2 linked regions of the Acidicapsa ligni genome follow. The protein of the gene in region 1 interacts with the protein of each later gene in a pairwise test. Links are inferred from orthologs where the notes say so. Each region holds a gene or a part of one and is shown on either strand. Other genes may lie near its edges.

Region 1 (15,437 bases):
TGGCCTCGTACACTGGACGAGCTTGAAGCGCTCAAGCGTAAATGAAAATTCACGGTGCGTTTAATTTCGACGCACCGCACATACATCCAACCTCACAGGTACATCCAACCCCGCATGTATATCCAATCCTAAGGAGAAGTGCAGAATGAATCTCAGCGGAAAAGTAGCTGTAGTGACCGGCGCAGGTACAGGCATTGGACAGGCCATTGCAGTCGCCTTCGCTGAAGCAGGCGCATCTGTCGTAGTGGATTATGTCGGCGGCCCGGCAGTCCCGACTGAGACGCTCAGCAGGATCGCCGCGGTGCAGGGAAAAGCCATTGCAGTGGCTGCGGATATCTCCAATCCTGATGCGGTGAACGAGCTTGTTCAGAAAACAGTCACGACCTTTGGACGATTGGATATTTTTGTCAACAATGCTGGGATCGAAAAAAAGTTTGCCTTTGTTGACTATCCGCTGGAGGAGTGGCTGAAGATTATCGCAGTCAATCTTACCGGGCCTTTTCTATGCTCTCAGGCGGCAGCCCGGCAGATGATCCTCCAGGGAAACGGCGGCCGCATCATCAATATCTCATCGATTCATGAGGATCTGCCGTTGCTCACGAACGCTCCCTACTGTGCCAGCAAGGGCGGTCTGCGCATGTTAATGCGGACCATCGCGGTCGAACTGGCTCCGCATAACATTACGGTCAATAACATCGGCCCGGGCGCAATCTATACCCCGATTGATTTTGATGTCCAGAACGATCCGGCATTGAACGCGCAGTTACTCTCCGAGATTCCCCTGCGGCGCTGGGGACAGCCGGAAGAAGTAGCGAAGCTGGCGCTCTACCTGGCCAGCGACGATGCCTCGTATGTGACAGGCAGCACGCATTTTATTGACGGCGGGATGTTGAGGAATGCCGGTGGTTTGTAATCGAATCAGAACGACGTTTTCGATTTAGCATGTAACCAATCTTCTCCGGCAAACATCTGAAGTGCAGGAGTATCGAGGTGTCCGTTATGTTTTCTCATTCACATCGCATCTTTCGTTTCACGCTGGCGTTTGGTTTTCTACTCTCGCTGGCTGCCTGCTCTACCAACGCCCAGCCGAAGTCTCCCGTTCCCGTTGCAACGGTCGATGATGCACTTACTGCCACCCCTGGCAAGGCAGTTGCGGTATTCGCTGGCGGATGTTTCTGGGGTACGCAGTCTGTTTTCGAGCGCGTTAAAGGGGTAACCGATACCATGGCTGGATACTCCGGCGGCGCAGGCGCAACAGCAACGTACGATCAGGTCACAACTGAAACCACCGGCCATGCTGAGTCTGTCAAGGTTGTCTACGATCCTTCGCGTATCACGTATGGGCAGCTTCTGCGCATCTTCTTCTCGGTCGCCCATGACCCGACCCAACTCAACCGGCAGGGGCCCGATGTAGGTACCTCATACCGCTCGGTTATCTTCTATGCGAATGATCAGCAGAAGCGAATCGCTACGGCATACATTGCGCAACTCGACGCAGCAAAGGTATTTCACCGAGCTATTGTTACGGAGGTCACGCCACTCAAGGGCTTCTATACTGCCGAGTCTTATCATCAGGACTATGCCATGCATAATCCCGGCAACCCGTATATCCTTGTCTGCGACAAGCCGAAGATCGAAGCACTCAAGGCTGAGTTTCCTGAGTACTTTTTCGACTACAAAGGCAAGCGGTAAAACAAATCAGGCCTGTACATGAACATGTACAGGCCTTGAACGATCACCCGGATCTCACCTCGATCTCTGCACCTCATTTCACAGCAAATACATAAGGAGAAACTCGTGGAAAAGCTCGCACTTTTGGCCATTCTGGATGCCAAGCCAGGCAAAGAAGCGGAACTCGAAGCATTTCTGAAATCAGCGCTGCCGCTGGCCCAACAGGAAGCCGGTACTGTGTCCTGGTACGCGATCAAGATCAGCGACTCCAAGTTCGGAATTTTCGATACGTTCGCCGATGAAGCAGGCCGCAATGCCCACCTTACCGGAGACATCGCCAAAGCGCTCTTTGCCAAAGCAGAAGAGTTGCTCGCATCGACGCCTCAGATCGACAAGCCGGAAATCCTCGCGGCCAAATAACCTCGGTCCGCAGCGCGATTGTCATCACTACGAATGCTCGCGTTATCCTTTGAATAGCGCAGTGTGATGCAGAGCTTTCCGTCTTTGCCATGACTGCCATTTCTCAGGAGAAGGTTTGGTCTACACCGAACCCGCGGGATATTTACATCATGGCTACCCGAAGAGTCATCGCACTATTACTGGCCGTCTGCGCCGCTTCAGCACGGGCGCAGACGCCTCAGAACACTATAGAAATCGCGCCTGAATCCAGTAAGACAGTGCAGCAGGCGGTCATCGATGTTGCAAAGGAACCTTCGCTTTCTCAAGAACAGAAGATCAAGCTGCTTCGTCAGCACATTAAATATGTGTTTATTTTGTTCCAGGAAAATCGTGCCTTCGATTTTTACTTCAGCACCTATCCTGGAGCCGATGGTCTCTACTCTCGGCCGGCTTCGCAGATTGCCGGTTTTACGCAGCCGATCGTCAACGTTGACGGCACTGTAAGTACGATCTCTCCTTTCAAGATTCCATCGTCTGTTGTTGATGCGAATGGCAAGACTGTGCCGCTCTACCCAACGGACATCGCCTCGGTCAATCACAGCCATCTCAGCATTGCCCACAAGCTGGATCTGGATGCCAACTCCGTTGCACAAAATGATCGCTACGCGCTTACGGAAGAGGGCGTTACTCTTGTCGATGGCAAACCATCCAGGTTTCCTTCGCTTGAACGCAAGCAGTTCGGCGAACTGGTTATGTCGCACGTCGACTGCGACACCGCACCCTTCTTGTGGAATTACGCCGACCGCTTCACTCTGTTCGATCATTTCTTTGATACGGTGATTGGGCCATCCGGACCAAACGCAATTGCCATGATCGCTGGGCAATCGGGCGAGACGGAATGGATGCTTCATCCACAACTCGCCGAGGGCAAGCACGGTACAGCCTTACCGATGGTTGCGAATGCCCATCCCTATTGGGGATTGGCGCAGGATGCGGCAGGCAATCCCAAACAGCCGCACCCTACGACGGACAAAGATCCTGCTCCGAATCTCACATTCGCCACGCTGCCGCTTTCCTTCATGGGCAATGAGATTGAGAAGACCACCGCAGCGGATTACGACCCAGCCTTTGACCTGCTTGATGTGCAGGACGATATCAAGAAGATCGCAGGGCACGGCGTTCCGGCTATTAACTGGGGCTGGTATCAACAGGGCTATGACCACGAACCTACCGACCCGGCCGGAGTGGCGACGCACAACGACTATGTGATCCATCACAATGGGCCGCAGTACTTCGGCTATGTCTCGGATAACCCGCTCGCCAGCGCGCATATGCATGGCATGGGTGAGTTTTTTTCTGACATCGCAGCCCGTTCGCTGCCTGCTTCCGGAGTGTTCTATGTACGCGGCGGTTATGGCAATATCGCGGGTCTTCCACCTGCCGACCCTAATCCAAAATTAGCGACGGTCTTCAATGGAAATGACGACCATCCCGGCTACTCCGACTCTGGCATCAGTGAAGCGTTTCTAGCCAAGGAAATCAATGCTATCGCGCGCAGCCCTTATTGGAATGAGAGCGCGATCCTGATCGCTTATGACGAGTCAGACGGCCTCTACGATCATGCTCAGCCACGAGTTCGTTCGCATGACGCGGCTGGAGTTCCGCTGGACCAAGGTCCGCGTATTCCCTTCGTTCTCATCTCACCGTATGGCGTTGCACACGCTGTTTCGCATCAGCCTGCGGAGCACAGCTCCATCATCAAATTTGTCGATGAGCTATTCAACCTGATTCCACTCGCAGACTTACCCGATGAAGAAAAAGGCCGCCAGATTGGCGTAGAAAAATTCGGCCAGAAAGATCTCGGCCCTGCCGATGACAAGGTCGAGGGAGTAGGCGACCTGCTGACTGGTTTCGATAACTTACGCCTGCTCGGCAAACGCAAACCTCTTCCCGCCGAGTACGCGATTATTCCTGAGCCGATGATCGAAAGCTTTCCCCACATGCAGGGCCAGGGCTGCCATGTGCTTGGTATTACTCCGACTGATTTTGGCAAGCCCAATCCAGTGCCTGCCGACTTCAATCCACGGCCCGACACGTCGCCCGGCATCCCGACTTCCGGAACATGGGTTCCATAATGCGTCGCGCCCTGCCTGGTACATTGTTGCTGCTTGCGTTATGTTCCTTCAAGTGTGCCTTTGCGACGCAGCCAACGGATGCCACGCTCGACCGGCTGCATAAGACCAGCACGCTTGTCTGCGGCATCGACCAGAATGAAGCAGAGTTCTCGACTACGGACGATCATGGCTCCATCGTTGATTTTGATCGGGAGCTCTGCAAGGCAGCCGCTGTCGCTGTAATTGGGCGCGACGCCAAAGTCGTTATCAAGGGCTACCCTGACGACCAGACCAGCCTCGCTGCGCTTCGTTCGGGCGAGATTGATGTTGTGGCATCTATCAGCGCGGACTTCACACACAGCACAGATGCATCCATTCAGCTAACGCGCCCTGTTCTCTACGACAGCGTTGGAGTCATGGTGCCGACTGTATCCAATATCGCGACTCCATCCGATCTCAGTGGACACAAAATCTGCTTCCTGGCAGAGACGGAAGTGGAAGTAATGCTGCGTACATGGTTTGAAAAGCGGCATCTCGATTTCATTCCTTTTCCGTTTCAGGAAGAGGGCGAAATGGAGGCCGCATATGTGACCGGCAACTGCACCGGTCTTGCTGGAGACATCACACGGCTTGCCACCTCCCGGGTCAGCTTTGGTGCACAGGCAAACAAATACAAGCTGCTTCCTGAGATCCTCTCCAAAGACCCGCTGGCACTTGCTTATCGCAGTTCAGATGCGCAGTGGGGGCGAGTTCTTGAATGGACGATCAATGCTCTGATCCAGGCAGAGGAGAGCGGCGTTACAGCTTCTAATGTTGAATCGATGCAGTCAAGTCACGATCCAGCAATTGCACGATTGCTGGGCAAATCCCATGAGGTTGGAAGACCTCTTGGCCTTGACGAGAACTGGGCCGCGCATACGATTCAAGCCGTCGGCAACTATGGTGAGATCTTCGCTCGTGATCTTGGCCCAAACTCCCAGTTGAAAATACCTCGCGGGCAAAACGAGCTTTGGGACAAGGGCGGCCTGATGTACGCGCTTCCGCTGAAATAATCGCGCGCCGAAAATCTATCGTCGATCGAGCTGCCTGGCTGCAGTGTTGCCTGCCCATTGCATGCCCTGCACTAATGCCAGCAGCACGACGACAGCGGCAAGCAGGACATCCATGCGGAAGCGCTGATAACCATAACGGATAGCCAGGTCGCCCAGGCCACCACCGCCTACCGCGCCAGCCATCGCAGAGAAGTTGATCATGGTGATTCCAAGCACTGTGCCTGCGCGAATCAATCCAGGAACGGCCTCAGGAATATACACTTTCCACATTGCCTGCCAGGGTGTCGCCCCCATCGTAATCGCCGCCTGCACAAGGCCCGGATCAACCTCAAGCAGTGCCGCTTCGGCGAGTCTCGCAGCGTAAGGCGTTCCACCAAAGACCAGTGGCACCATTGCCGCCACTGTGCCTATCGAACTACCAACCAGCAACCTTGTCAGCGGCAACAGAAGCACAATCAAAATCAAAAATGGGATGCTTCGCGTCAGGTTCGTGATGGCCGCCAGCCCCTGATAAACAGAGGGCGTGGGGCTAATCCCATCGCGACTAGTCGCCACCAGAAGCGCACCGATTGCCAGACCCGATAAGGCGCATAGAGGTGCCGAGACAGCCACCATGCACAACGTCTCCCACGCGGCAGGGAGCAGCACGTCCATGAGAGAACCGACGTTGGAGCCAAGGCCTAAATCGATCATGCCTGCTCCAGTTCAGGATGCCAGGCGTGCCCCGGTCTCCATGAGCTTTCGACTGACAACGCAGGAGAAACGCGATGAGTCAGAAGCCGGCGAGTTGCTGCGCTTTGCGGCCGCTCCAGCACCTGGCGCACGGAGCCCGTCTCCGCAACGCGACCTTTGTCCAGCACGGTCACGCTGTCGCACAGATCTGCCGCCGCAGTTATGTCGTGCGTGATCACAAGAATTGTCACACCGAGTTCGTCGCGAATACGGCGCAACACTTCGATGACCGAGGACTTTGTCTCGGGATCGAGCGCCGACGTTGGCTCATCCGCAAGCAGCACTGCAGGACTGGTAGCCAAAGCACGCGCTAGGGCAACGCGCTGCCTCTGCCCTCCACTAAGACGCGCTGGATACGCATCTGCCTTCTCCGCGATGTCGAACCATCCCAGCAACTCTTGCACGCGTTCTCGAATCACGCTCCTCGATGTGCCTACAAACTCAAGCGGCAGAGCGACGTTGGCTGCAACCGTCCGGGAGAGCATCAGATGCAGATGCTGAAACACGACACCAATCTGCTGCCGCTCCTCACGCAACTTGCGTTCGTTGAGCCCACTCCAGATGCGCCCGGCAATAGCAACCTGTCCAGAATCCGGTTGCTCCAATCCTGCAAGAATGCGCAGCAGCGTTGTCTTGCCCGCGCCGCTTGCGCCTAACACTCCATGAATCGCTCCAGCAGGCACTGCGAGATTTACATGATCGAGCGCGACCGTAGCGACAGAGGGCCCAGAGGCATCAGACACGCCTCCGCCCCCACCATATCGCTTGGTGAGTTCTCGTGCCTCAATTGCCAGTCCGGCACTCAACTCTTCGCTCTGCCTCACTCCATTATTTCGCTGGATAGATTGCCCCATGATAATGTTCCGTCACAAAAGTTCTTGCGTGTTCGCCAGTCAACAGTGCAGCCAACGCCAGTAATTGAGGCACATTCTGCTTATCGCTGTTTACCGCCAGTACGTTGGCATAGGGAGAATCCGCAGTCTCACTCAGCAGTGAGCCAGTCCTGGGATTTAGTCCGGCGTCCAATGCGAAGTTGGCATTGATCACGGCCAGATCTACATCTTCAAGACTGCGTGGAAGCTGCGCCGCGTCAATAGGCTGCAATACGAGATGCTTTGGATTATCGGCTATCTTCGCATCGTTTCCTGCGGCCAGCTTTATCAGGCCTGCTGTCTCCAGCAAGTGCAGACCGCGTCCTTCGTTCACTGGATCATTTGGCAGCGCAATCCGCGCGCCGCTCTGCAATGCAGCAAGGCTTTTTGTCTTCCCTGCATAGATCGCCATGGGAGGCAGATACACCTTGCCCAGCGAAACAAAATGCGCACCATGATCGCGATTGAAGAGCGCGAGGAATGCAGTGTTCTGATAGAGATTCGCATCCAGATCGCCGCTCGCAAGAGCCATGTCCGGTTGCACGTAATCTGTGAACGGAACGATCTTGAGATGTATGCCCTGCTTCTCAAGATCGGGCTTGATTGCGTCGAGAATCTCTTCCGCTGGTCCTGGCGTTACGCCAACACGCAGATCGCTGCTGCTGTTTTGACGGCAACCCGCCAAGGTCAACAGAACGGAAAATCCAGCAAGCACGGCTACTCGTCGCAGAGTAGTTGTGTAACTCGCGGCGATCTTCATGCGGTAGCTAACTCGCGAATTACCAATTCGCCAAAGCGCTCCATTTCCTCGTATTGAGGGCTGAACTGAAGCAGCGTGAGATCCACGCCAACGCGCTCAAACTCACCAAGCCGATCCTGAACCTGGTTCACGGAGCCGACAAGGCCGGTTCTCAAACCTCGATTTGAAACCGAGTATTCCTCGATCGACATTCTGCGCTCCAGTTGCGTTCCCGCCAGCCATTGCTGGTAGTTCGCGAAGCCGGATGCATTCTGCTTCACGTCGGTTATGCGCTCTAACTCACGCTTGGCCTCAGCCTCTGTTTCACGCACAATTGCGTAGCCTGCCACGCCATACTGCATCGGCGGCAGCCCCAGCTTTTCACGGCGTTCACGCATGTCTGCAATCTTGCTGCCCACCACTTCAGGCGAGTCTCCATGCATGAGATAGGCATCGCACTTGCGCGCGATCAGATCCTTTGCCGTATCCGATTCACCACCGGCATAGAGCGGAATTCGAGGCTTCCTCACCGGCTTCGGCTCAAGCACCGTGTCTTCGACGGAATAGAATTTGCCGCTAAAACTAAAGCGCGGCTGGCTCCATACGCCGTCCACAATATCCAGCCACTCCGAGGTGCGCGCATAGCGATCGTCATGCTTGTCGAACTGCACTCCGTACATGCGCGCCTCTTGTTCCCACCAGGACGAGACGACATTCAACGACAGGCGACCGCCGCTGATATGGTCGATGTTCGATGCCTGCTTGGCTGCAAGTGCAGGCGTATGAAACGTTGGCCGCACAGCCACCATTAGCTCGATGCTCTTTGTCACCGCAGCCAGCGCTGCGGTTGTGGACCACGCATCCAGGCTGGGCGCTTCAATGCCCTTGATGTCATTCAGGTTCAGTTCTGGAATCAGCGTGAGAGCATAGCCAAGCTCTTCACTGCGCTGCACCAATCGACGCACATACTCCCACGTCGTTGGCATCTGTTCATCTTCAACATTACGCAGCCAGCCGCCAAATGTAGGCGTCCAAAACCCGAAGCGAATCCCGGAGCTAGCCACGGTTCACCTCTGCTTCAACGACTGCCTGCAGATAATCCGCAAGGTTCTCGAAGGGATTGAAACCGACCACGCGCGTGGCGTCCGCAACAAAGTTGGAAAGCGCATTTACGTCGTAATAGTAGACCTCGCCGTCGCGATCATCCACGACATACTCGATGCCACCGACGTCGATACCCGCTGCCTGCACAATCTTTTCAACATTCGCGATCACATCTGCGGGAGGCGTATATCCCTCCACCTTGAGCCCGGCCTTCGCTGCCTCAATCACGCAGGCCCCGCCGCCGGTATTCGTCAGCGCTTCTCCACGTGTACTCTGGCAAATATCCGCGGGACAAAGATCAAATGTCTCCCCGGTCAGGTGCACCTGGATTGCATACAGATACTTCCCGCCCAACGTCTCAACGCGAGTGATATGGCCGCCTCGTGCCGGCACAAACTCCTGCACCAGTCCGATATGATCGAAGCCCAGTTCCAGGGTGCCCGCATCAATTGCAGCCTGCAATTCCGCAGGGGAATCGAAGCGCACAATGCCGGCGCCGCTGCCTCCGACATTTGGCTTAACCACCACGGGATAGCGCAGCCCTTCGCTGGCCGCAACTGCGTGACGAGGATCATGAATCACGCGTGACTTGGGAAAGCGAATGCCAAGCTCAGCAAGCAACGACAATTGCAGCGCCTTCGATATCTCATACCGGAAAGCCTTGGTCCCGTTGATCACACGTACACCCTGCAACTCCAACTGCCCCAGCCAGCTCAGCGTATGCAAAATCGCCGATCCATGCCCACGCCGATCTGCCGATGGGCTCATGCGATTAAACAGCACGCGGAACCCGGGACGCTCTCCACCCGGCGTATAAAAATGCTCCGGCGCGAAGATCTTGCTGTAGCTTTCACCACGCTTATCCAGCTCCGCAAAGGTAGGCTGAAACCACTGCGGGTGTTCATAAAAAAACGCAAGCGGCGCGTTGCTTAATTCGCTGTGTTTTGTATCCAGTTCCACGTCCACTGTTGCAGTCGTTGCACTCATCGCAATCATCCTTTTCCTGTGAAATCCCTACCCATTCGTAACTGACGAATCATTCCCTCTAGCGCGTTCCCGCAGAGGCATCGGGCTTTGCCTGTGCATCACTCCCATGTGCAACCAACTCCTGAATCTGCTGCACTCCGTAATCAACCTTCAGATCGATAAACCGCTTTCCCAGTTCGAACGAACTCCGCCGAGCATCTCCACTGATTCCATTATGAATCAGTTTTACATTGGGGTCGGGAGTAGAGCCCGGCTTTCTTGGAGCATCCCCCAGCGCCGTCGGGAGCAACTCCTTGCGAATCCAGGGCTGATCGCCTTCCAGGTACAGCATTTCTGAAGTATCGGGAATGCCTGCGTGCGTGCTCGGCGGATATCCATTCTTATCCAACCATGCGAAGAATGCATCGTTGGCTTTTGTGTACGGTCCATCGGAGTAGAAGACATGCACTCCTTGCGGAGCGTACTTTGCATCCAGTTTTGATGCAACGTCCTTCAGCTCCTTCTGGCCACCGCCATGATCCCCCAGCAGAATTACGTTCTTGAAACCATTGATAATCAACTGCTCAGCTACCTGTTCATTAATCTCGGCAAATACCTGCCCGTTGATCCCAATGGTTCCCGGCAAATCTGCGCTCGCCCTGTTCACGGAAAAAGGCAACACGGGAGCGACCAGCGCATTCCCCAGCTTTCTCGCGATCGCATCGGCAGTTGCATGCGCAATGAAGTTATGTGCACCTGTAACGCCCTGTGGCCCGCGCTGCTCCGTGCCGCCATTGAATAGAAGCGCTGTCGTCTTGCCTTCCTCGTGAATGGCCTTATAGATCTCAGGCCAGGTCAGCAGTTCGATATCTACAACCTCTGCGGCGTGTTTCTTCGTAGCAGAAGCCGCTGTATTTGCGAGGGGCCTGGCGCCTGCGGCAACACCACTTACAAGCAGAAGCGACGCTGCCAATCCCGTCAGAAAATGATTTCGACTTAATCCCGTTTGCATCTTAATCCTCGATTCTCTTTTGGCGATTCAATGAATGCATTGGCTACTGTTATTGCAGCACCTGAAGCACAGTATCTTGAGCACAGATCAGAAGATGTACTTCAATCCAAATTGAAGTTGCCGATTAGCCAAAGCAGTGGAAGTAATCTCGCCAAACGTACCGGACGCTGCGTTGCTCCCTGGAGCTGAAAAGTTAGGGTGATTAAATGCGTTGAAGGCCTCGGCGCGCACCTGCAATATCTGCCCTTCACGTACCTCAACATCCCTGAAGAGTCCGGCGTCGAAGTTTTGAATGCCAGGCCCGCGCAGGCTGTTGCGAGCAGCGTTGCCGTAATTGAATACATATCCGGCAGCCTTGTTGTTGCTGAGGTTCTCCCCGTTGGCAGGATCATTAGGACGGTAGGCTGCAGTATTAAACCACTCCTTCACCGACTTGTGGGACAGGTTCGGATCTCCTACGACAAACGCACGATCGGTAGCGCCAGTGTCAGACGCCAGACCATCCGTAGTTACAGGAGAGAAGGGCCTGCCACTCTGCAGTGTAAGGATACCCGTCGCTCTCCATCCACTTACAAGCGAACGAACTAAGAGTGGAGATCCCGCCAGCCACTGCTTTCCGTTGCCAAATGGCAGATCGTAAATTCCGTTTGTAATGACGCGAAACTTCTGATCAAAGAGAGAAGGTCCCCACTCTGAACTTAGGTTCAATGGATTCTGTGGCGAGTTATCGCCATTCGTTCCACCAAGGTCGAGGGACTTGCTATACACGAAGCTCGATAGGAAAGTCAGCCCACCTGAAAAACGCTGTTCCGCACGCAGAACGAGGCTGTTATAGCTCGATGAAGAAGCACCTGCATAATTGGTAATCGACGACCATTGATTCCAGGGCCGGCGCGATTGAATGCTCGCTGAAGCATTCGCCGCAACCAGGGGTTGATTGATGTTGTAAGGAAGGATGAAGTGCGTGCCCTTGCTGCCCTGGTACGTGATCTCAACCAGCGTCTTGTGATTGAACTCATGCTGTACACCGAGGCTCCATTCCTGGTTGTAGGGCGTAGCCAGGTTACGGGGCACAGTAGTGATGGAGATGGCTCCAGCCTTGATTCCAGTAGGAATTGGATTGGCCCATGTCGTTCCCGAGTAGCTCTCCTGAATCACAAACGGGGAGCCCAGTCCGAAGGCCGCAAACAGGTTTCCATCGCTCACGATATTTTGGCTGTAGTAGAGTCCGTACCCACCGCGGATCACAGTATCTGCGCTCGATCCCGGTCGATACGCAAAGCCGACGCGTGGCGCGAAATTGGTCCAGGGCATGTTGGAATTCGTATGCGTTACCGGAACCGTTCCTATCTGCACGAGATGACCTGTTGAAGGATCGACGGAGTACTCCTGCCCATTGCCCGTGTTCAATGTAGCCGCAGTTGAATCGAAATAATCGATCTTGTTGTTTTTCTCTTTTTGCTGGCCATCCAGATCGTAGCGCAGACCATAGTTCAGAGTGAGCGAAGGTCGAATTCTCCACTCATCCTGTGCGTAAAACGCTCCGCTCTTTTGCAATGGATACTGATCCAGATTGCCATTGCCATAGGAAAGAGTTGCGATGTTACCCAGCAGAAAATCGGCAAATGCATTTCCTGTATATTGGCCCGTGAAACCAAAGGCTCCGCGTCCCGTTGTGACATAGAACGAATGCTTGAAGAAGTCCAGATAGCTTCCACCAAACTTCAACGTGTGGCTGCCGCGAATCAGCGTTACCGCATCGGTTACGTTGATCACATTGTCGCCACGCCACTGTGGATCACCGGTAAGACCGATGCTCGTATAACCAGTGATTGCGATGCCCGGCAGGCCAGTATTGCCGCGTGCCGAAGATTGGAAATCATAAGCTCCGCCCTGCGGCAAGCCAAGCGCAGCTACTTGATTGCCTAGACCGCGATCCTGGTTCTGATAGTTAGCCGCCATGCGATTGAAGCCTACGCGCGCCTCGTTATATAACGTAGGAGAAAAAGCATGATCATCGTTGATAGCGACATGCTGGTAGAGCTGCGGCTGATCCACACCATATCCCGGCAGGTATGGGCTGGACCCTGTTAGTGCGGCGCCTGAATCCAAACCGCTGTAGAGCGTGTATGCAACTCCAAACGTGTTCTTGCTGGATATAACTTGATCGACCCGAACCGTGCCCTGATCTGCATTCGAAATGTTGGCTCGGGGGTTGGTGACATTTACCGGTGTCGTCGCCGCGGACGTAGTGCCGGGCCAGAAACCACCATTCAACAGGTACACGCTCTGCGTGGCAACCTGGCTGGATGGAATCAGATATGCTCCTGCTGTGTTCTGGCTATAAGGTGTGCCGGTACCCGGTGCAGCAACGACTGCGGAGGAATAGATTTCATAGAATCCTGCCGCATCTGGAGCGCGTTCTGCCGCATAAGGAATCTGCTCCAGGCCAGGCTGCAGCGACTTGCTACGCGTACCTTCATAGGCGGCGAAATAGAACGTCTTATCTTTTCGCACAGGCCCGCCGAGCGAACCACCGAATTGATTGCGTTGCGGCGGATTGCCTCCATTGAAGTAATTCTCCGCAGCCAGATTCGGCTCTGCATAAAACTCGAACAACGTACCGTGGATGTGGTTCGTTCCAGACTTGGTAGTCAGGATTACCTGGCCACCGGCCTTTTGCCCATACTCCGCTTCATATACACCGGTGAGAATTCTGAACTCGCGAATCGCATCCACTGAGGGCCGCACAGTGGGCTGTCCCGTTGTCCAATCATTGTTATCCACGCCATCGAGAAGATAGTTGTTCACTTCTTCGCGATTACCTGCGATGTTGAATCCACCTCGCGCACTCAGGCTTGAACCGCTCACCGGGTTCGAGACATTCGGATTCAGTTGTGCAAGCTGCCAGAAGTTTCGCCCATTCAGAGGAAGATCCTTGATCTTCTGCTCGTCGATAACAGCGCCGTTGGAAGAGTCTTCTGATTGAATCAGCGGTGCGGTCGTCGTCACCGTCACTTCCTCTGCCACGCTGCCCACGGTGAGATTCGCATCAAGTCGTGCTTCCTGATCTACCTGTAATACGAATCCCTTGTAAACACGCGGTTGAAATCCATCCGCACTCACGGTAATGGCGTATGTCTGAGCTGGCAGCTCAGGGAGCACATAGTCTCCCGATTCGTTGGTAACGGTTGTCCGCTCGATACCCTTATCCGTGTTCCTGGCAATGACCTTGGCGCCGCGCAAAGCAGCTCCCGAACTGTCGCGCACAGTTCCACGCAGGGTTGCTGAAATGCCCTGTGCCAGCGCACCTCGAGATGAAATTAAAAGTAACAATACAAGAATGAAGACAATACGTTTGTACATAGCAAAACCGACCTTTCTGTTGGCTCTCCGTAACGCAGAGATGCAATGAATTCCCTTACCAAATAGCTCTTAAGGCGCACATTCGTGTCTGTACGTCTCCAGCTGCATATAAGTCTTTGGCTTTACTCTCTAGCGGCAACAACAATGCATGCCGAGAGGCATTCGCATCGCGGGGAGAGAATGGGGAATCAACAGAAGGGTCGATCGAGTATTCATAGCTTGCTCTTTCCTATCGTCACAGTCACTGGTATCTTTTTTCCTTCTTTCGATAGTTCTTCAGCCTTTGTCGGCTCGGAAGTCTTATCCGTATCTGCCGAAGCGGTTGGCTTTTTCTCCGCTACAAGTTTGTCTTCTTTGGGAGGAACTACGCACTGATTGGAGCGGCAGTTATGCGAATTTTCCGATCCCATGCTCTCCAGCAACGCCACCGTGTCGAGATGTGGAATCGAATGTTCGAACAGCCCGTTAGACATATCCGCCACCGTGTCGCCAGCCTTGCTCTTTACTTTTACATCCGCTCCAAGGCTGACAAGATACTTCACCATCTCGTTGTCACCACGATAGGAGGCGCCGTGTAATACGGTGTATCCCTTGGCATCCTTGGCCTTCACGTCGCCGCCATGCTCCAGGCAATATTTCACTGCATCGATTCGCGGATAAGGCGCGTTCGCGGTCCAGTAAGCCGCCCATCCAAGACCCGCGGCAAGCATCAGCGGAGTGTCGCCGCCCTTGGTCGCCAACTGCGGATCAGCGCCATGCTCCACCAGCAGCTTCATAGCTCCCAGGTCCCCGGCCTGCGCGGCTCTCCAGAACGTTGAAGCCCCTGCGGGATCAACCCATAACTCGTCGTTCGCAAAACTGCGGAACCACAATTTCTTGGCAATCACCGCGTTTGGATCTGCCCCATGCTCCAGTATTAGCTGGGTCAAATCGAGGTAGCTGATCTTCTCCGCCGTCGTAAGCGGTTGCGGATACCACGTATGCGGAGCCCACTGTACATCCACGACAGCAAACAACGGAGTAACTCCATCGACCGTTGCCAACTTAACGTTGGCTCCACTCTCGATCAAAAGCTTCGCCAGGTCATAGTGCCCGTTGATCGCAGCCAGAATCACCGGTGTTGCATGGTCCGTATCGCTGGTTTCATCGAGGTCCACGCCGCCGCGAATCAACTCGCGTACCGCAGCCTCGTGACCATCGCGCGCAGCTACCAGCAGGGCGCTCAAACCGCCGATGGTAGTGGCTCCATAAACAGCATTTTTTCTACGCTCGGCGATCTCTTCTTCTGCTTTTGTGAGAACCGGTTTGGCTGCTTCAGGCGCCGTTTTTTCAGTGACCGTTTTTTCAGGCTTTGCTGTTACAGTCGACGCCGTTTCAGTCGCTGGTGCATGTTGATCTCCCGCCGCAGCG
Region 2 (15,312 bases), on another replicon or contig:
CACGGGTCAATGCGTATTTTGGACGACCGATCTTACGACGGGATACGTAAACATCAACACTGCTTACTCGACTTAGTTTGCGGAGTTGTCTGGGACGCGCGTCGGGATGCATGGCGGCTGAGAACTGGCGCATTGCTTTGCGCCCTGCCTGCGAGATGAGGAACATGCTGCGGGACGACCTGAGCAATCTGGGCGCGCTGGAAGAACCAGGCGCATTGATTGGACTGGACAAGCTGATTGGGCGTCCAGCGCTCTCGGGACGTGTGGTGTTGTCTGCCGTGCGTCCCGATGATGCGCCGGAGGATGCGTACATGGAGTACAGCGCTACTGCCCCCAGGATCAGAAACAGAGCGGTTTGAAATATCATTGCGCCGGTTGAGTCCAGAACCACGTCGGAGAACAGGCCGGTGCGGTTCGGCAGAAAGAAGTGCTGATGGATTTCATCGGCACTGGCGACTAGAAAAGTTGCGTAGATAGCGAGCCAATGACTGGCAAGGCCGCGCTTGAATTTGCTGGCGGTGTTGCGCAGGGTGAGCCAGAAACCGCGAAAGCATACGAGCGAGAGAATGCCGTATCCACTGAAGTGGCCTGCCTTGCGAATCTCATGATGGACGATGCTCCAGTTACGGGCAAAGGTCTCTCCGGTAAGAGCCTGCGAAATGGCGCGCAGTGGGCCGGATGTGTGGTCGGTGCCGAAGGTCGCTGTGGACTCGATGGCGAAGACGCATGCGCAGAGCATGACTGGGAGCCAGGCCTGAAAGAGTGTAGACCACCGTGTTTCTGTGGACTGGTAGGAATTTGAGAACATGATGGGAGCGGTGGACATGATGTTCGATTCTCCTGAGGATCAATCGATAGTTCGCAGCGTTATGAGCATCGATTGATCGAAATTAACGTTCTTCCCCCAGGAGTAAAGCAAGCAGCGGGCCAATCTGTAAGTCGTTGATATATTTACGATCTAATCTCTATTTAGATTTTCTATCTCAGGAATTATCCACATGGCAATGTAATTTTTACCGAAATGGAAGATATTGCAGGCGAGCGGCTTTTCTGATCTGTCGGGCACATTTCAGGAGGTCTGCGGCGCGCGGTTCTACAGCAAAAATCGGGCATTTACCGTATTACGGCATTGGTACCAGAATGCGAGTTGCCTATCCTGCCCCTGATCATGCAAATTGAGAGTGGGAGTTTTCGCGGAATTCTGCGGGACAGCGTGAACTCAACGGGCTGCGTATTGGGCCGTTTAGCAATCGAACTTTGGTCCGTCTGGAACACTGCAAAAGTTCATCGCTTCTACAATCAGAACAGTTGAGGTTAGGGAAACTATGGCTACCAAGGTGAAAGAGCCAGTCGAAACGCCTGCGGCGACGAATGGTTCTGCAAATGGATCGAGCTTGATCAGCAATGACAAGCTGCGACAGTTGTATGCGACGATGCTGAAGTGCCGCACTCTGGAAGAGCGTGCACGGGTTCTGTTCAAGCAGAGCAAGTTCACTGGTAACTACTATGCTGCGGTGGGTCAGGAAGCTGCGGCAGTAGGCATGGCTATCGATCTGCGCGTGGAAGATACGATCGGGCCTTCGCATCGTGACTTCATTACTGGATTTATCAAGGGCGCGCCGCTGGACAAGATGCTTTGCCATCTTTATGCGCGCGGTAACAGCCCGGACAAGGGACGTTCTTCGCCAGCGCACTTTGGATATCAGCCGCTGAATGTGATTACTCCTGCTTCGACGATTGCGGCGCAGTTGAACATTGCTACGGGCGTTGCGTTGGCGAACAAGATGAAGAAGAACGATAACATCGCCGTGGCTTTCTCGGGCGATGGTTCTACTTCGCTTGGCTTCTGGCATGAGGCGCTGAACTTTGCCGGTGTGCATGATCTGCCGATCGTGTTTGTCTGCCAGAACAATCTGTGGGCAGAGTCAGTGAATCTGCAGTTCCAGACGAAGGTGCCGGACATCAGCGTGAAGGCGCAGGCATACGGTTTCCCAGGCATCACGGTGGATGGCAACGATGTGGTTGCTGTTTATCGCGTGGCCCAGGAAGCGATTGCGCGGGCGCGGCGTGGACAGGGTCCGACGCTGATTGAGTGCAAGACGTATCGCTGGTATGGGCACTCGGAGATCGATCCTGCGAAGTATCGCGATCCGGAAGAGGTTGAGCGCTGGAAGGCGAAGGATCCGATTGCCAATATGGAGAAGTATCTGACGGGCAAGAAGCTCTTTACTCCGGAGTGGAAGCAGGAGATTGTCGACGGCTTCAACAAGGAGCTGGATGCGGCTATCGAGATTGCGGACAAGTCGGCGTTGCCTGAGGGCATTGAGGCGTTGGATCATGTGTTCTCGTTTGATATTCGGGATCGCGTGCTGAATCCGAAGACTTATACGCCGAGTTACTAAGCAGGATTATTCGGAAGGGTTATTTTTCCGAGTATTCCCTCTGGGGCTGAAGCCTAATTGCTTTTGTCGTATGGATGGCGCGGTTGAGGCCGCGCCCTTTCAAAGCGCGAAGGTAAACAGTGATAGTTAACGTCGAGATTGGATTGGAAGAACAATGGCACTTGTGACATATATCAGCGCTATTACGGAAGCGCTGCAGGAAGAGATGCGGCGCGATGAGCGCGTGTTCATTATCGGCGAGGATGTTGGCGTCGAGGGTGGCGTGTTCAAGGCTACCAAGGGTCTGTATGAAGAGTTTGGCGCGGATCGTGTGATTGATTCACCGCTGGCTGAGGGCGTTATTGTTTCGGCCTCTATTGGCGCGGCCCTGGCTGGTTTGAAGCCGGTGCCGGAGATTCAGTTCTCCGACTTCATTACGCCTGCGATGGATGCGTTGACACAGCAGGCTGCGAAGCTGCGTTATCGCTCGGGCGGTACGCAGACATGCCCGCTGACGTTGCGCGTTTGCTATGGCGGCGGTGTGGGCGGCGGACTCTATCACTCGCAGACCAACACGACCTGGTTTGCGCATGAGCCGGGCCTAATTGTGGTTGCTCCGGGCACGGTGGCGGACGCAAAGGGCATGCTGAAGGCGGCTATTCGTCAGGACGATCCAGTTATCTACTTCGAGCATAAGAAGCTTTATCGTTCGATCAAGGAAGATTTGCCTGATGGCGATGATTTCGTCACAGATTTGTTCAAGGCTGCGATTCGCCGGCCAGGTAAGGATCTGACGCTTGTGACTTATGGCTGGACGTTGCAGCTTTCGTTGCAGGCGGCGGAGAAGATTCATGCGGAGACAGGCGCGGAGATTGAGGTTGTCGATCTGCGTATTCTGAATCCTCTGGATAAGGACACTTTTCTTGAGTCGCTCGCGAAGACAGGCAAGATGCTGATCGTGCACGAAGATCACCGCACGCTGGGCATTGGCGCTGAGATCTCGGCGATTGCAGCGGAGCAGGCGTTTGATTGCCTCGATGCTCCGATTGTGCGCTTGACTGCTCCTGATGTGCCTGCGATTCCATTCTCGGCGCCGCTGGAGAAGTTTTATCTGCCTTCGGTGGATAAGATCGTTGAAGCTGCGACGAAGCTATTGAATTACTAGTTGTTTGATGTATCGTTTTGCTCAATGCCCTTCCGGTCTGGAAGGGCATTGTCGCATTGACCCTGCCGAGTGCGCTTCAGTACAGTTAGAGAATGAGTATCTTCTGTAGCAGGTCACACGCCTTCGCGATTTCTTCTATCGTGACTTCTCCTGTGGTTTCCAGCGTTTTGATAGCGGCTGGATTGGTTTTGTCACTGGGGGCTGTGCCGATGCTGGCTGAGGCTCCGGCGAGTGGGCAGATTCATGCGAGTGATTTGCGGGAGCCGGTTGCTCCCTGCAGGGCTTCGGTGATGGGCTCGCCATATATTAACGTGGATAGCTGGATGTATCCTGCGCTGCTGCGGCTTTATTCTCTGGGGTATCTGGACACTGCATTCCTGGGGCTGCGGCCGTGGACGCGGCTGAGCGTTATTCATATGCTGGAGGATACTTCGGCGAAGCTGGAAGATGCGCCTGAGTCGTCGGCTACCGATGAGGCGCGTGGTCTCTATGATGCTTTATGGCATGAGCTGAATGTCGATGCATCGGGGCCTTGTTTTCAGCGTCACGGACAGATTCGTCTTGAGTCGACTTACACTGTAGCTCGCGGTATCTCAGGGACTCCGCTGCATGATAGCTATCACCTGGGCGAGACGGTAATCAACGATTACGGTCGTCCGATTGAAGGTGGATTCAATAGTTATTCGGGCGGCAGCGGATATGCGACTGCTGGCCCGTTCACGCTTTATCTTCGTGGCGAGTTTCAATATGCGCCGTCGGGGCCTGGATACTCGCAGGCGCTGTTTGACAGCCTTTCGATGCGGGATGAGATTCCGGTTGCGACGAATCCTGTTCAGGCGACGATTCCTCTTGGGCCGATTGATACCAAGACCAATGCACGGCTGATGGAAGGTTATGTCTCTGCGCATCTAGTGGGACATGAAATTTCATTTGGAAAGAGCGATGCCTGGATGGGACCGGGGCAGGGTGGCGCGTTTGCTTATTCAAACAATGCTGAGAACATCTATTCGTTCCGCATCAATCGCGTAGAGCCGCTGTATGTCCCACTGCTTTCGCGGCTGACGGGGCCGTTCCGCTATGACTTCATGGTGGGGTCATTGAAGGGACATACGTTCTACAACGATCCGTGGATGCATGTGGAGAAGATCAGTTTCAAGCCGACGCCGGATTTGGAATTTGGCTTTGAGCGCAGCGTAATCTGGGGTGGCAAGGGACATGTGCCGATCACGATTCACTCATTCCTGAAGAGCTTCTTCAGCTTGCAGAATGTGACGGCGGCGGAGAAGCAATCGCGGAACGATCCGGGAGCGCGTTTCGGGGCGTTCGATATGACGTACCGTTTGCCGTATCTGCGCAACTGGCTTACGTTCTATACGGACTCCGATGCGCATGATGATGTTTCGCCGATCTCGGCGCCACGTCGTGCGGCGATTCGTCCAGGACTGTTTTTGTCGCATGTGCCGGGGCTTCCCAAGTTGGATCTTCGCGGTGAAGCGGGCATGACGGATCAGTCTACTTCGCGCAGCATGCAGGGTGCATTCACTTACTACGAGGGCGAGCAGCCGCAGGGCTACACCAATGCAGGCCAGATCATGGGCGACTGGATGGGGCGCGAGGCCAAGGGTGGCCAGGCGTGGGCTACGTGGCATCTGAGCGGTAATGAGTGGGTCCAGGTTAGCTGGCGCGGACAGAAGGCTGCGAAGGATTTCATCATCGGCGGTACGACGATCAATGATTTCAGCGGGCAGGTGGTAAAGCGATTTGCACGTGACCTGGAACTGAATGCCAACTTCAGCTATGAGGGTTATAAGGCTCCGGTTGGTGGATTGTATCTTCCAGGCAAGCAGACGGTGACTACGACTACATTTCAATTGACGTGGTATCCGGAGCGTAAGACCAGCTTCTAACTCTGTATCTTTGGCTGCAAGTATAGATAACTATTGGAAGCGCTTTTTGAAGTGTTATACCGGCAGGGGCATCGTATGGCGATGCCCCTGTTTTATTGGCCAACTAGCTCATGTGAATGCCTGCTGTGCGATAGATTTCGCGAATGTATTGCATGTCGCGCAGGCCTTCTTCGCCGGGGCTTTGTGGTGCGTGATTGTGCAGGATGCAATCTGAGAAGTGATCTGCTTCACGCTGAAACTGCATGGGATCTTTCTCTGTGTTGGGCTCGTCGAGCTTGACTGTCTTGCCGTCGGGGCCGGTGTATTGAGCTGTGAGCCGCAGATCTTCGTAGATGAACGCGGGATTGACTTCGAGCCAGCCTTTGGAGCCGTGGACGCGGAAGTATCCATCCATTGCGGCGCCATAAGTGGTGATGCAACTGGCGAGGATTCCTGATGGAAATTTCGTGATCCAGGAGATGGTTTCTTCTACATCTTTGAAGCGTGGATCGTTTGGATTTTTGTTGGCGTAGGCGGAGAAGCTCGATGGTTCTTCGCCGGTGAGATAGCGGGTGGCGTTGAGGCAGTAGATGCCTACATCGAAGAGCGGTCCGCCGCCTGCAAGGGCCTTGCTGAGCCGCCACTCGGAAGGGCCGCAGTTGAAACCAAACGCGCTTTGAATGGCCTGCACTTCGCCGATCGCACCTTCGCGGATGAGCTTGACCGCGCGCAGATTGGTGGGTTCATAGTGGCAACGATAAGCGATCATGAGCTTGACGTTGGCTGCCTTGCAGGCTGCGATCATGGACTCCGCTTCGGGCACGGTGACGGCCATCGGCTTTTCGCAAAGTACGTTTTTACCGGCTTTGGCGCAGCGAATCGTGTACTCGGCATGCATGCTATTGGGCAGAGCGACATAGACGGCATCGACTGCCTTGTTATCGCGGATGGCATCCATGTTTTCGTAGTTATAGATGGATGATTTAGGCACGCCGTATTTTTCCGCATACTGCGCAGCTTTCTCGGGATGGCCGCTGACGAGGGCGGTGACTTTGGAGTTGGGGCTTCCCTGGATGCCGCGTATGAAGTGGTCGGCGATGCGTCCGATGCCGATGATGGCGTAGCCAATTTTGCGGTCTGATGCAGGGGATGCAGTTTGCGCCTGCAACTGGGGTGCGAGCTGAGGTGCTAATTGCGCTGCGAGACCGAGGGCGCCGAGTCTGGTGAAGTCGCGTCGTGACAGTGTCATCGGGGTAGCTCCTAAATCGATTTTTCCTGGTTTGCTTAAAGGCGTCATAGCTTGCGCTCCGAGTATAGCGCTGTGTGTCGCGATAGGAAAGAAAGAGTCTGGGAAATTCATTTTTTCGATCTGCAACCTTCGGGTTCGCAGGAACGTATTGGAGTTATGAGCTGACGCGATGGAATGACGGGTGATTCATCTTCAATGGCGTTTATGTGTCCTGCGTATTTGTCTGATCGGTGTCTTACAGAGCGCGTTTGCTGCGAGGATTGCCATGGGATTCGTTCGAGAGATGTTGTTCGCGGCTTTTTTATTGAGTGTCATTGCTGTTCCTGAATTACTGGCGCAAGGGACACCGGGGGCTGTCGATGTGCCGACTTTTCGCGCTACATCGAGCCTGGTTTTTCTTGATGTGACGGTGTTGGATAGCAAGGGACGTCCGGTGGTGAAGGGGCTTACCAAGGATGACTTCACGATTACTGAGGACAAAAAGCCGCAGCGGATTTTTTCTTTTGAAGCGCCTGATGCGCATATAGGGAATGCGGGCGATAATCCAGATGGCAAAGCACCGGCGACTATCTTTGTGCTCGATCTGTTGAATTCGGATTTTGCTGATTTTGCTTATATTCGCTACTCGGTGCGCAAGTATCTCGCCTCACAGCCGGAGCAGTTGGCCTCGCCTGCGGAGTTGATGGTAATTGGCAATCAATCACTTGAGCTGCTGCAGGGCTATACGCGCAATAAATCCGATCTATTGTTTGCGCTCAATCATCTACCTGCGATCTTGCCTTACAAGAAAATGAACGGCGCATTCTGGGCGGAGAGATTTAATCAATCGATCGATGCATTGCAGCAGATTGCGCTGCAAAACAACGGTATACCGGGGCGCAAGAATATCGTATGGGTGGGGCATGGTGGCCCCGGATTAAATACCGGATACCTGACTTATGATGTCGTGAGCCAAGTTAACCGCTATGTGCATACCACGACTAACATGCTGGTCGATGCGCGGATGAGCCTCTTTGTGATTTATCCGGGTCTGCCTGTGCATGGCTCGGATATGGCGATCAGCGCAGGGGATGCGGCAATGGTTATCGGGAACAACGATCCGTTTGCGGGCGATGTCAACTTTGGTGTGTTCGTCAATGAGACGGGAGGCAGCCTCTTCTATAACCGCAACGATGTGGATAACGAAATGAAGCGGTCACAGGAGCTAGGCTCCATGTATTACACGCTGACGTATCAGCCGCATGATGGCGAATCGAATGGCAAGTTCAGGCGGATCAGGGTAGCTTTGCGCGATACAAGCATGCGGGTTGTAACCAAGGCTGGCTACTTCGCACCGGATGAGAATGCGCCGACTGATCCGAGGGCGCAATTGATCTCGAATCTTAGCGGCGCGGTTCGATCGATTATTCCTTTTGCGGCTCTCGATATAAGGATGGGGAATGTCGTGCGGCATCCTGATTCTCAAGCGGCAGAGTTTACGGTGATGCTGGGTTCGAGGAATTTTAACTGGCAAACGACAGAGGATGGACGGAGCACGGCAAGGCTGATTTTGGCGGCCGCGAGTTTGTCAAAGAACAAAGACATTCTTGCGTGGAGAATGGAAGAACTCACGCTGACGATGGCTACGCAGGACAGAGCCCGGCTGGACAACCAGGAGCGGCATCTGACGATTTCGCTTAGGGTTCCGCGGAAGACGCAGACGGTTCGTGTTGCGATTGGAACGGAAGATGGAGGGCGAATCGGCGCGACGGAAATAGATCGCAAGAGCATCGATGCCGCGCCTGCAATGCCGACGCCTCAGCCTAAGTTAAGTTTGCAGCGGCCTGGGGCTATGTGAAGATTACGTTTGCATAAGGCCGACGCGGAGTTTTTATTTGCGCTTGGCCTGGCGAATGCGGCGTAACTCTTCGAGGCGTTGCGCTAACTGCTTCTCGCGGCCTTCCTGCGTGGGTTCGAAGTAGCGGCGGCCCGTTAACGATGGAGGCAGGCAATCCATGTCGGCTACTTTGCCTTCTTCATCATGCGCGTAGCGGTAGCCTTTGCCGTAATCCAACTCTTTCATCAGCTTGGTTGGAGCGTTGCGGAGATGCAGCGGAACTGGCTCTTGGCGAGTGGCTTGGATGTCCTGCTGCACGGCTGCGTAGGCCACGTATACGGAGTTGGATTTGGGGGCCATCGCGAGATAGACGACTGCCTCGGCGAGGGCCAGATCTCCTTCCGGGGAGCCGAGAAACTCCATTGTTTGCCGTGCGCTCAGGCAGAGATTGAGTGCCTCGGGAGCCGCGAGTCCGATATCTTCAACCGCCATGCGGATCACGCGGCGGGCGAGGTACATGGGGTCTTCGCCGGAAGCAAACATGCGTCCGAGCCAGTAGAGCGCGGCGTCGGGGTCGCTGTTGCGAACGCTCTTATGCAGGGCGGAGATGAGGTTGTAGTGTTCTTCGCCGGACTTGTCATAGATGAGGACGCGCTGTTGGAGAGCTTCTTCGGCGATGGCGCGATTGATGTGGCCGTGCTTTCTCTGAGGAGCGCGGTCGGCGGCCAGCTGCGCGGAGATTTCGAGGGCGTTGTAGGCATTGCGGCAGTCTCCGCTGGAGTAGCCTGCGAGCATTTCGAGGGCGTCTTCATCGGCGGTGAGTTCGAGGTTGCCGAGGCCGCGTTCGCGGTCTGCGAGGGCGCTGCGCAGGAGGCCGATGATCTGCTCTTCAGTGAGAGCTTTGAGCACATAGACGCGGCAGCGGGAGAGCAGCGCGGAGATGACTTCAAACGACGGATTCTCAGTGGTGGCACCGATGAGGCGGATGGTGCCGCGCTCGACGTAGGGCAGAAATGCGTCCTGCTGGGCCTTGTTGAAGCGATGGATTTCGTCGACGAAGAGGATGGTCCGCGAGCCCATCTGCGAGGCTTGCTCACTGGCAGCCATAACCTGCTTGATCTCCTTGATGCCGGAGAGGACGGCGGAGAATTCGAGGAAGCTGGCCTGGGTGGTTTCGGCGATGATCTTGGCGAGGCTGGTCTTGCCGACGCCGGGTGGTCCCCAGAAGATCATGGAGGCGGGGTCGTCGTGCTCGATTTGAACGCGCAGGGGCTTGCCGGGGCCGATGAGATGTTCCTGCCCGGCGTACTCGGAGAGATTGCGAGGGCGCATGCGTTCGGCGAGCGGAGCGTTGCGGATGCGGCGCGCTTCGGATTGCGGCGTGGATGGCTGGTCGAAGAGGTCCATTTTATCTAGCTTGTCCATCTTCATGCTTCATGCTTTGATTCGCTTCATACTTTGATTCGATGCTGTAGATTCCGCTGGCGGGCTGCTTCGTAGAGCAGGATGCTGGCGGCGACGGCTGCGTTGAGGCTTTCGACCGGGCCGGGGCAGGGAATCGTGATGCGGGCATCCGCTTCAGCGGCGATCTCGGCGGACAGGCCGTTGCCTTCGGAGCCGATGAGAAATGCTATCGGGCCGGTGAGGTCGGCCTGGTCGAGCGGTGTTGCCTGGTGGGCCATTGCGGCGAAAGTCTGCACATTTGATTGTCGCATTTTCGCCAGGTATTCGCCTAGAGGCGCCGTCAATAAAGGCAAGCGGAAGACGCTGCCGGCGGAGGCACGAACGGCTTTTGCGTTCCAATGGCTGACGGTTCCGGGCAGGCTGATCGCGCCGGTTGCTCCGAAGGCTTCGGCGGAGCGCAGGATGGTGCCGAGGTTGCCGGGGTCCTGCACTCCGGCGAGGACGATGAGGAGCGCGCGCGGGGTGAGCAACTGTTGCCAGTTCCAGGTGGGGCGGCGGACGAGGGCTGCGATGGGCTGGGGTGTTTCGGTGGAGACGGCGGAGGCGAGGACTTCAGCGGGCAGTGCGAGGATCTCGATGGAGCCTGCGATTTCCAGTTCGTCCAACAAGGCTTCGTGGCCCTGGGCGATGAAGATTGTTTCGATAGCGATGTTGCTGCGAATTGCTTCCGCGAGCAGGTTGACGCCTTCGATTGCGACTGCTTCCGCATCGGTTCGTGCGGGGCGCAGGAGTGCTGAGCGCAGTTCCTTTACGCGGGTGTTCTGCTTGCTCTGTACAATACGAATAGCCATATGCAGGGTGTTTGTCAGTACCTAGGCGATTGTAGCCTTTTGATTTAAGGCGTCCAACCGCTTGTTTGCGCAGATGCCGCGCGAAACCTATCCGGGCAAAAGCGATCAGCTTTCAAGGCTCTGACGGGATATATTGGCGGCATGTGGCAACAGGGTATAGTAACCGGGTATAGTACCGAGAACAGCACAGACATTGGAGCCGAATTCGAGGCAACGGTGTCGCCTGATGTCAGGGTTCCAGCGGCCGGGAACGCCAGTGTATGCAAGTTGATTTTCGCCAATTCAGGGAACCGAGGTAGACCTACTTGTCCGCGGAGATTTTGCGCGTCCATCCGGACGAACCACAACCCGATCGTATTGAATATGTCGTCGCCTGCATTCGCAAGGGCGACGTTGTGGCGCTGCCGACGGATACATTTTACGGGCTGGCTGTCGATCCGGTGAACCTGTATGCTGTGGAGCAGATTTATCAGATCAAGTCGCGGCAGAAGCATAAGCCGCTTTCGCTGCTGATCTCCTCTGTAGCCCAAGCCTACGAATTGGCTCGCGATATCGACGACCGATTCGACAAACTGGCAGAGCGTTTCTGGCCGGGGCCACTGACGATTATTGTGCGTGCGGGCAGCAAGCTGCCGTTGCGCTCGACTGCGAATACGGGCAACGTGGCGTTGCGTGTTCCGGATGCGGCTATTGCGCGGGCAGTGGTGGATTGCCTGGGGCTGCCGATTACGGCGACGTCGGCCAATTTGCATAATGCGAGTGAATGCTCACATGCGGCATGTGTGCGCGACCAGATTGGCGACCGTATTCCACTGATCGTCGATGGAGGACCGTCGGGTCATGCTGTGCCGACTACCATCGTTGATCTTTCAGACAGTAACGGAAACTGGAATGTCCTGCGCGAAGGCGCAATCCCCACGCACGAAATTGTGATGGCACTACAAAGATAGATGAACGATTCTGTAAGACCTACTGAGCGCCGGGGTGGTTGGGCTGCTTCTGCGGTTCGGTTTCTGCTGGGATTTTTGTTTCTTGTTGCCCTGCTTACAGCGCTGGGCTGGTGCATCTGGGTTTATGTGCAGATCGAGCGCTTTGCTTACGAAGATGAAGCTGCTCCGGCGGATATAATCTGCGTGTTTGGCGCGGCAGAGTACGATGGGCGTCCTTCGCCTGTGTTGAAGGCACGATTGGATCATGCGCTGGCTCTTTATGAGCATCACATCGCGCCTGTCATTCTCACGCTGGGCGGCAGTGCTCCGGGAGACAAGTTCTCCGAGGGGCAGGTTGGTCAGGCGTATCTGATGGCCAACGGAGTGCCGGAGAAAGCTATCATCGCCGAGACGCAGAGTCGTTCGACGGAAGAGCAGGCTCGGCGCATCGTGGTGATTGCGCGAACCAATGGCTATCATCGCATCGTGATTGTCAGCGATCCTACGCACCTGTTTCGTATTCGCGAGATATGCGCCGCCGCTGGTTTGCCGGTGATGACTTCGCCGAGGCCGCAGGTGGCAGCGGTGGGCAGTTCGTCGGAATGGCAACAGGTCTGGCATGAGATCGTGACGTACTCGGTCTGGCGCATGCATCTGGATTAAAGCATTTGGATAAGAGCGCGGGAATGATACCCTGCACGCTATGAAACCTCTCCGCATCTTGATGGCATTGATTTTTGCTGCAGCGTCTCTTCCTGTCTTCGCGCAATCCTTCACTGTAAGTATTCCCCGGGATCGCAGCGCAAAGCCGCTCGATGGGCGACTGCTTTTGGTGCTTTCGTCTGATCCTTCAGCGGAACCGCGTATGCAGATCGACGATACTCCGCAGACGCAGATGATCTTTGGAGTGAATGTGGATGGGCTTGCCCCGGGAGCTTCGGCGACTATCGATGCGGGTGCATTTGGTTATCCGGTGCGTAGCCTGAAGGATGTGCCTGCGGGCGAATATACAGTGCAGGCGGTGCTGAATCTTTATGAGACATTTCATCGTTCGGATGGATCGACGGTGAAGCTACACATGGATCGGGGTGAGGGGCAGCATTGGAACCTCACTCCCGGCAATCTTTACAGCAAGCCGCAAAAGATTACGATCAAGCCGGGCGGTACGCCGATAGCGTTGTCACTCACGGAAGAGATTCCACCGATCCCTGAAGCGAAAGATACAAAGTACATTCGCCATATCAAGATTCAGAGCGCGTTGCTGACGAAGTTCTGGGGACGTCCGATGTTTCTCTCAGCGATTGTGCTGGTGCCCGAAGGGTTTGATGAGCATCCGAATGCGCGTTTTCCGGAGATGGTGTTTGAAGATCATTTCGCGGATGAATTTGGAGATCTCAGAACGACTCCGCCAGACTCAAATCTGAAGCCGGATTATAGTGAGCGCTTTCATATTGCGGGCTATAACCGCATTCAACAGGAAGAAGCGTACAAGACATATCAGCAATGGATCAGCGCCAGATATCCACGCTTTCTGGTGATCAAGATTCAACATGCCAATCCTTACTACGATGATTCGTACGCAGTGAACTCGGCTAATCTCGGACCGTATGGAGATGCGATTGAGTCTGAGTTGATGCCTGCTCTTGAGAAGCAGTTTCACGGCATCGGGCAGGGTTGGGCGCGATTTTTATATGGAGGGTCGACGGGCGGATGGGAGTCGCTGGCGGTGCAGGTTTTTTATCCGACGCATTACAACGGAGCTTTTGTAGCCTGCCCTGACCCAGTGGATTTTCATGCGTTCACGAATATCGATCTCTATAACGACAAGAACGCGTTTTATATCGAGGGCGCGCATAAACGCGTGTTGCAGCCATCGATGCGGGACTATCTCGGACATACGACTTCAACGACGCGGGATAACAATGCGTATGAACTTGCGTTGGGCGATCATGGCAGATCGGGAGAACAGTTCGATATCTGGCAGGCTGTTTATTCGCCGGAAGGATCAGATGGTTATCCGCTGCAAATCTTCAATAAAGAGACGGGGGAAATCGATCACAAAGTAGCTGCGTATTGGCATGATCACTACGATCTGGACGCGATTCTGGCGCGGGATTGGGAGACGCTTGGACCACAACTGCGAGGCAAGATTCACCTCTATGTCGGCAGTGATGACACGTACTTTTTGAATGACGCGGTTTATCGCATGGAGGATTTTCTCAAGAGCACAACGAATCCTCCATACGAGGGTGAGGTTGCGTATGGATCCCGTGCAGAGCATTGCTGGAACGGCGATCCTGCGCTGCCTAACTATCTTTCGCGCCTGCATTACAACACGATGTATCTGCCGAAGATACTGGATCGCATTGCGAAAACTGCGCCTGCCGGGGCGGACCTCACCAGCTGGCGTTATTAGCGCAGTAGCCTGTAACCAGGCTATTGCACATACTTCAATGTGTACGCCGTTGTTGGATCGATCTGCTTCCTGATCACGCCGAGCTGCGTGAGTTGCGTATTGGTTGCTGCCCACCGAGCGGCGTTCATCTTGCCGATTTCGGAGCCGGATGGATCTGCGCCTGTGATGAAACTGCCATCCTTGAGCGCCTGTATGGTGTACTGCATCTGTTCCGGATTTTGTGCAGGATTCATTTTGAGGATGAGCGCGTTGGCAGGTGCGGGGTCGCGCATGTACTCCTGCCATCCCTTTATGGATGCGCGTACGAATTTAGCGACGACATCGGGATGTTGCGCAAGATAATCGTTTCGCGTGAAGAAGACGCGATAAGGATCATAGCCCGCGCCACTGATGAGCATGGTGCGAAAATCGCCGCCTGCTTTGCCGACGAAGTACGGTTCGCTGGTGACGAAGATCTGTTGGATGTAATTGGGGTCCTGCAGAAAGTTTGCGATGGAGTGTGTGGCAGGCGTTTCGCGAACATCTTTCAGATGGTATTTGCTCACGATGAATTTGAACCAGGTCGCGCCGGGCTGGGCTGCGACGGTGTGGCCTTCGAGTCCGGCGAAATCGCGAACAAGTGAGTTCTTATGCACCATCACTGCCTGCGGATCGTGTTGCATGGTTGCACCGATGGCCATGAGCGGCAGGCCGTTCGATACAGCTTCGAGAATCTGGTCACTGGCTCCAAGGCCAAACTCTGCGCCACCACTTGATACCACCTGCAATCCGCTGGTGTACTGGCCTAACGGAAGTATGGTTACATCGAGCCCCTCGGCCTGGTAATAGCCCTTGGCCACTGCGGTGAAATAGCCACCCTGCTCGGGCTGTGGATACCAGTCGGCCTGCAGGCGCACCGGGATCAAGCCGCTGTTGTTTGCAGGAGCATTGTTATTGTGGCAGCCGGTAAGCAGGGCCAAAGATGCCGCCATTGTTGCAGCAAGTGTGCTGGACCATCGCAAAAAGTTTTGCTTCATCCGCCGCTCCTTCATAAGTCGCATCAGCATGAGTTCTATCAAGGCCTGGTTGGCGTTTAGAAATCTGCCGCTTGTCTCCAGACGTTACCACGCGAGACTTTGTAGATGGAGCATAAATTTAAAAATCAAATTGCGGCTCGCCGCGCTCCGAGTTGTGCTGCGACGGTCAACAGCCTTGCATCGTCCTCATGCGCGGCGA

What was found.
Region 2: the proteins of OHL19_RS02655 (region 1) and OHL19_RS09865 interact in binary tests that used the Escherichia coli proteins (3 or more experiments, as listed by UniProt). The link is inferred for Acidicapsa ligni from one-to-one orthologs.

The regions. Positions count from the first base shown.
Region 1 is NZ_JAGSYG010000001.1:666,564-682,000, reverse strand. Bases 4,875-7,873 are described here. They hold OHL19_RS02655 (methionine ABC transporter ATP-binding protein), read right to left. Parts: upstream 6,823-7,873; coding sequence 5,926-6,822; downstream 4,875-5,925. Other genes in these bases: OHL19_RS02645 (LLM class flavin-dependent oxidoreductase), read right to left, coding at 7,597-7,873; OHL19_RS02650 (MetQ/NlpA family ABC transporter substrate-binding protein), read right to left, coding at 6,797-7,600; OHL19_RS02660 (ABC transporter permease subunit), read right to left, coding at 5,252-5,929; OHL19_RS02665 (type 2 periplasmic-binding domain-containing protein), read left to right, coding at 4,875-5,236. Outside these bases: OHL19_RS02690 (Fpg/Nei family DNA glycosylase), read left to right, coding at 1-45; OHL19_RS02685 (glucose 1-dehydrogenase), read left to right, coding at 146-913; peptide-methionine (S)-S-oxide reductase MsrA, read left to right, coding at 1,000-1,692; OHL19_RS02675 (putative quinol monooxygenase), read left to right, coding at 1,798-2,091; OHL19_RS02670 (phospholipase C), read left to right, coding at 2,241-4,205; more of OHL19_RS02665, read left to right, coding at 4,205-4,874; more of OHL19_RS02645, read right to left, coding at 7,874-8,643; OHL19_RS02640 (ATP-grasp domain-containing protein), read right to left, coding at 8,636-9,670; OHL19_RS02635 (creatininase family protein), read right to left, coding at 9,729-10,661; OHL19_RS02630 (TonB-dependent receptor), read right to left, coding at 10,749-14,027; OHL19_RS02625 (ankyrin repeat domain-containing protein), read right to left, coding at 14,240-15,437. UniProt on the Escherichia coli protein: Part of the ABC transporter complex MetNIQ involved in methionine import. Responsible for energy coupling to the transport system. It has also been shown to be involved in formyl-L-methionine transport.
Region 2 is NZ_JAGSYG010000002.1:835,755-851,066, forward strand. Bases 4,620-7,493 are described here. They hold OHL19_RS09865 (Gfo/Idh/MocA family protein), read right to left. Parts: upstream 6,682-7,493; coding sequence 5,557-6,681; downstream 4,620-5,556. Other genes in these bases: OHL19_RS09860 (capsule assembly Wzi family protein), read left to right, coding at 4,620-5,453; OHL19_RS09870 (VWA domain-containing protein), read left to right, coding at 6,947-7,493. Also shown: bifunctional glutamate N-acetyltransferase/amino-acid acetyltransferase ArgJ, read left to right, coding at 1-76; OHL19_RS09845 (VanZ family protein), read right to left, coding at 1-826; OHL19_RS09850 (thiamine pyrophosphate-dependent dehydrogenase E1 component subunit alpha), read left to right, coding at 1,326-2,402; OHL19_RS09855 (alpha-ketoacid dehydrogenase subunit beta), read left to right, coding at 2,557-3,546; more of OHL19_RS09860, read left to right, coding at 3,639-4,619; more of OHL19_RS09870, read left to right, coding at 7,494-8,518; OHL19_RS09875 (replication-associated recombination protein A), read right to left, coding at 8,552-9,904; OHL19_RS09880 (TrmH family RNA methyltransferase), read right to left, coding at 9,949-10,752; OHL19_RS09885 (L-threonylcarbamoyladenylate synthase), read left to right, coding at 11,058-11,702; OHL19_RS09890 (YdcF family protein), read left to right, coding at 11,703-12,344; OHL19_RS09895 (hypothetical protein), read left to right, coding at 12,385-14,097; OHL19_RS09900 (ABC transporter substrate-binding protein), read right to left, coding at 14,118-15,113; OHL19_RS09905 (amidase), read right to left, coding at 15,239-15,312. UniProt on the Escherichia coli protein: Hydratase involved in the degradation of sialic acids. Catalyzes the reversible conversion of the dehydrated form of N-acetylneuraminate (Neu5Ac), 2,7-anhydro-N-acetylneuraminate (2,7-AN), to Neu5Ac.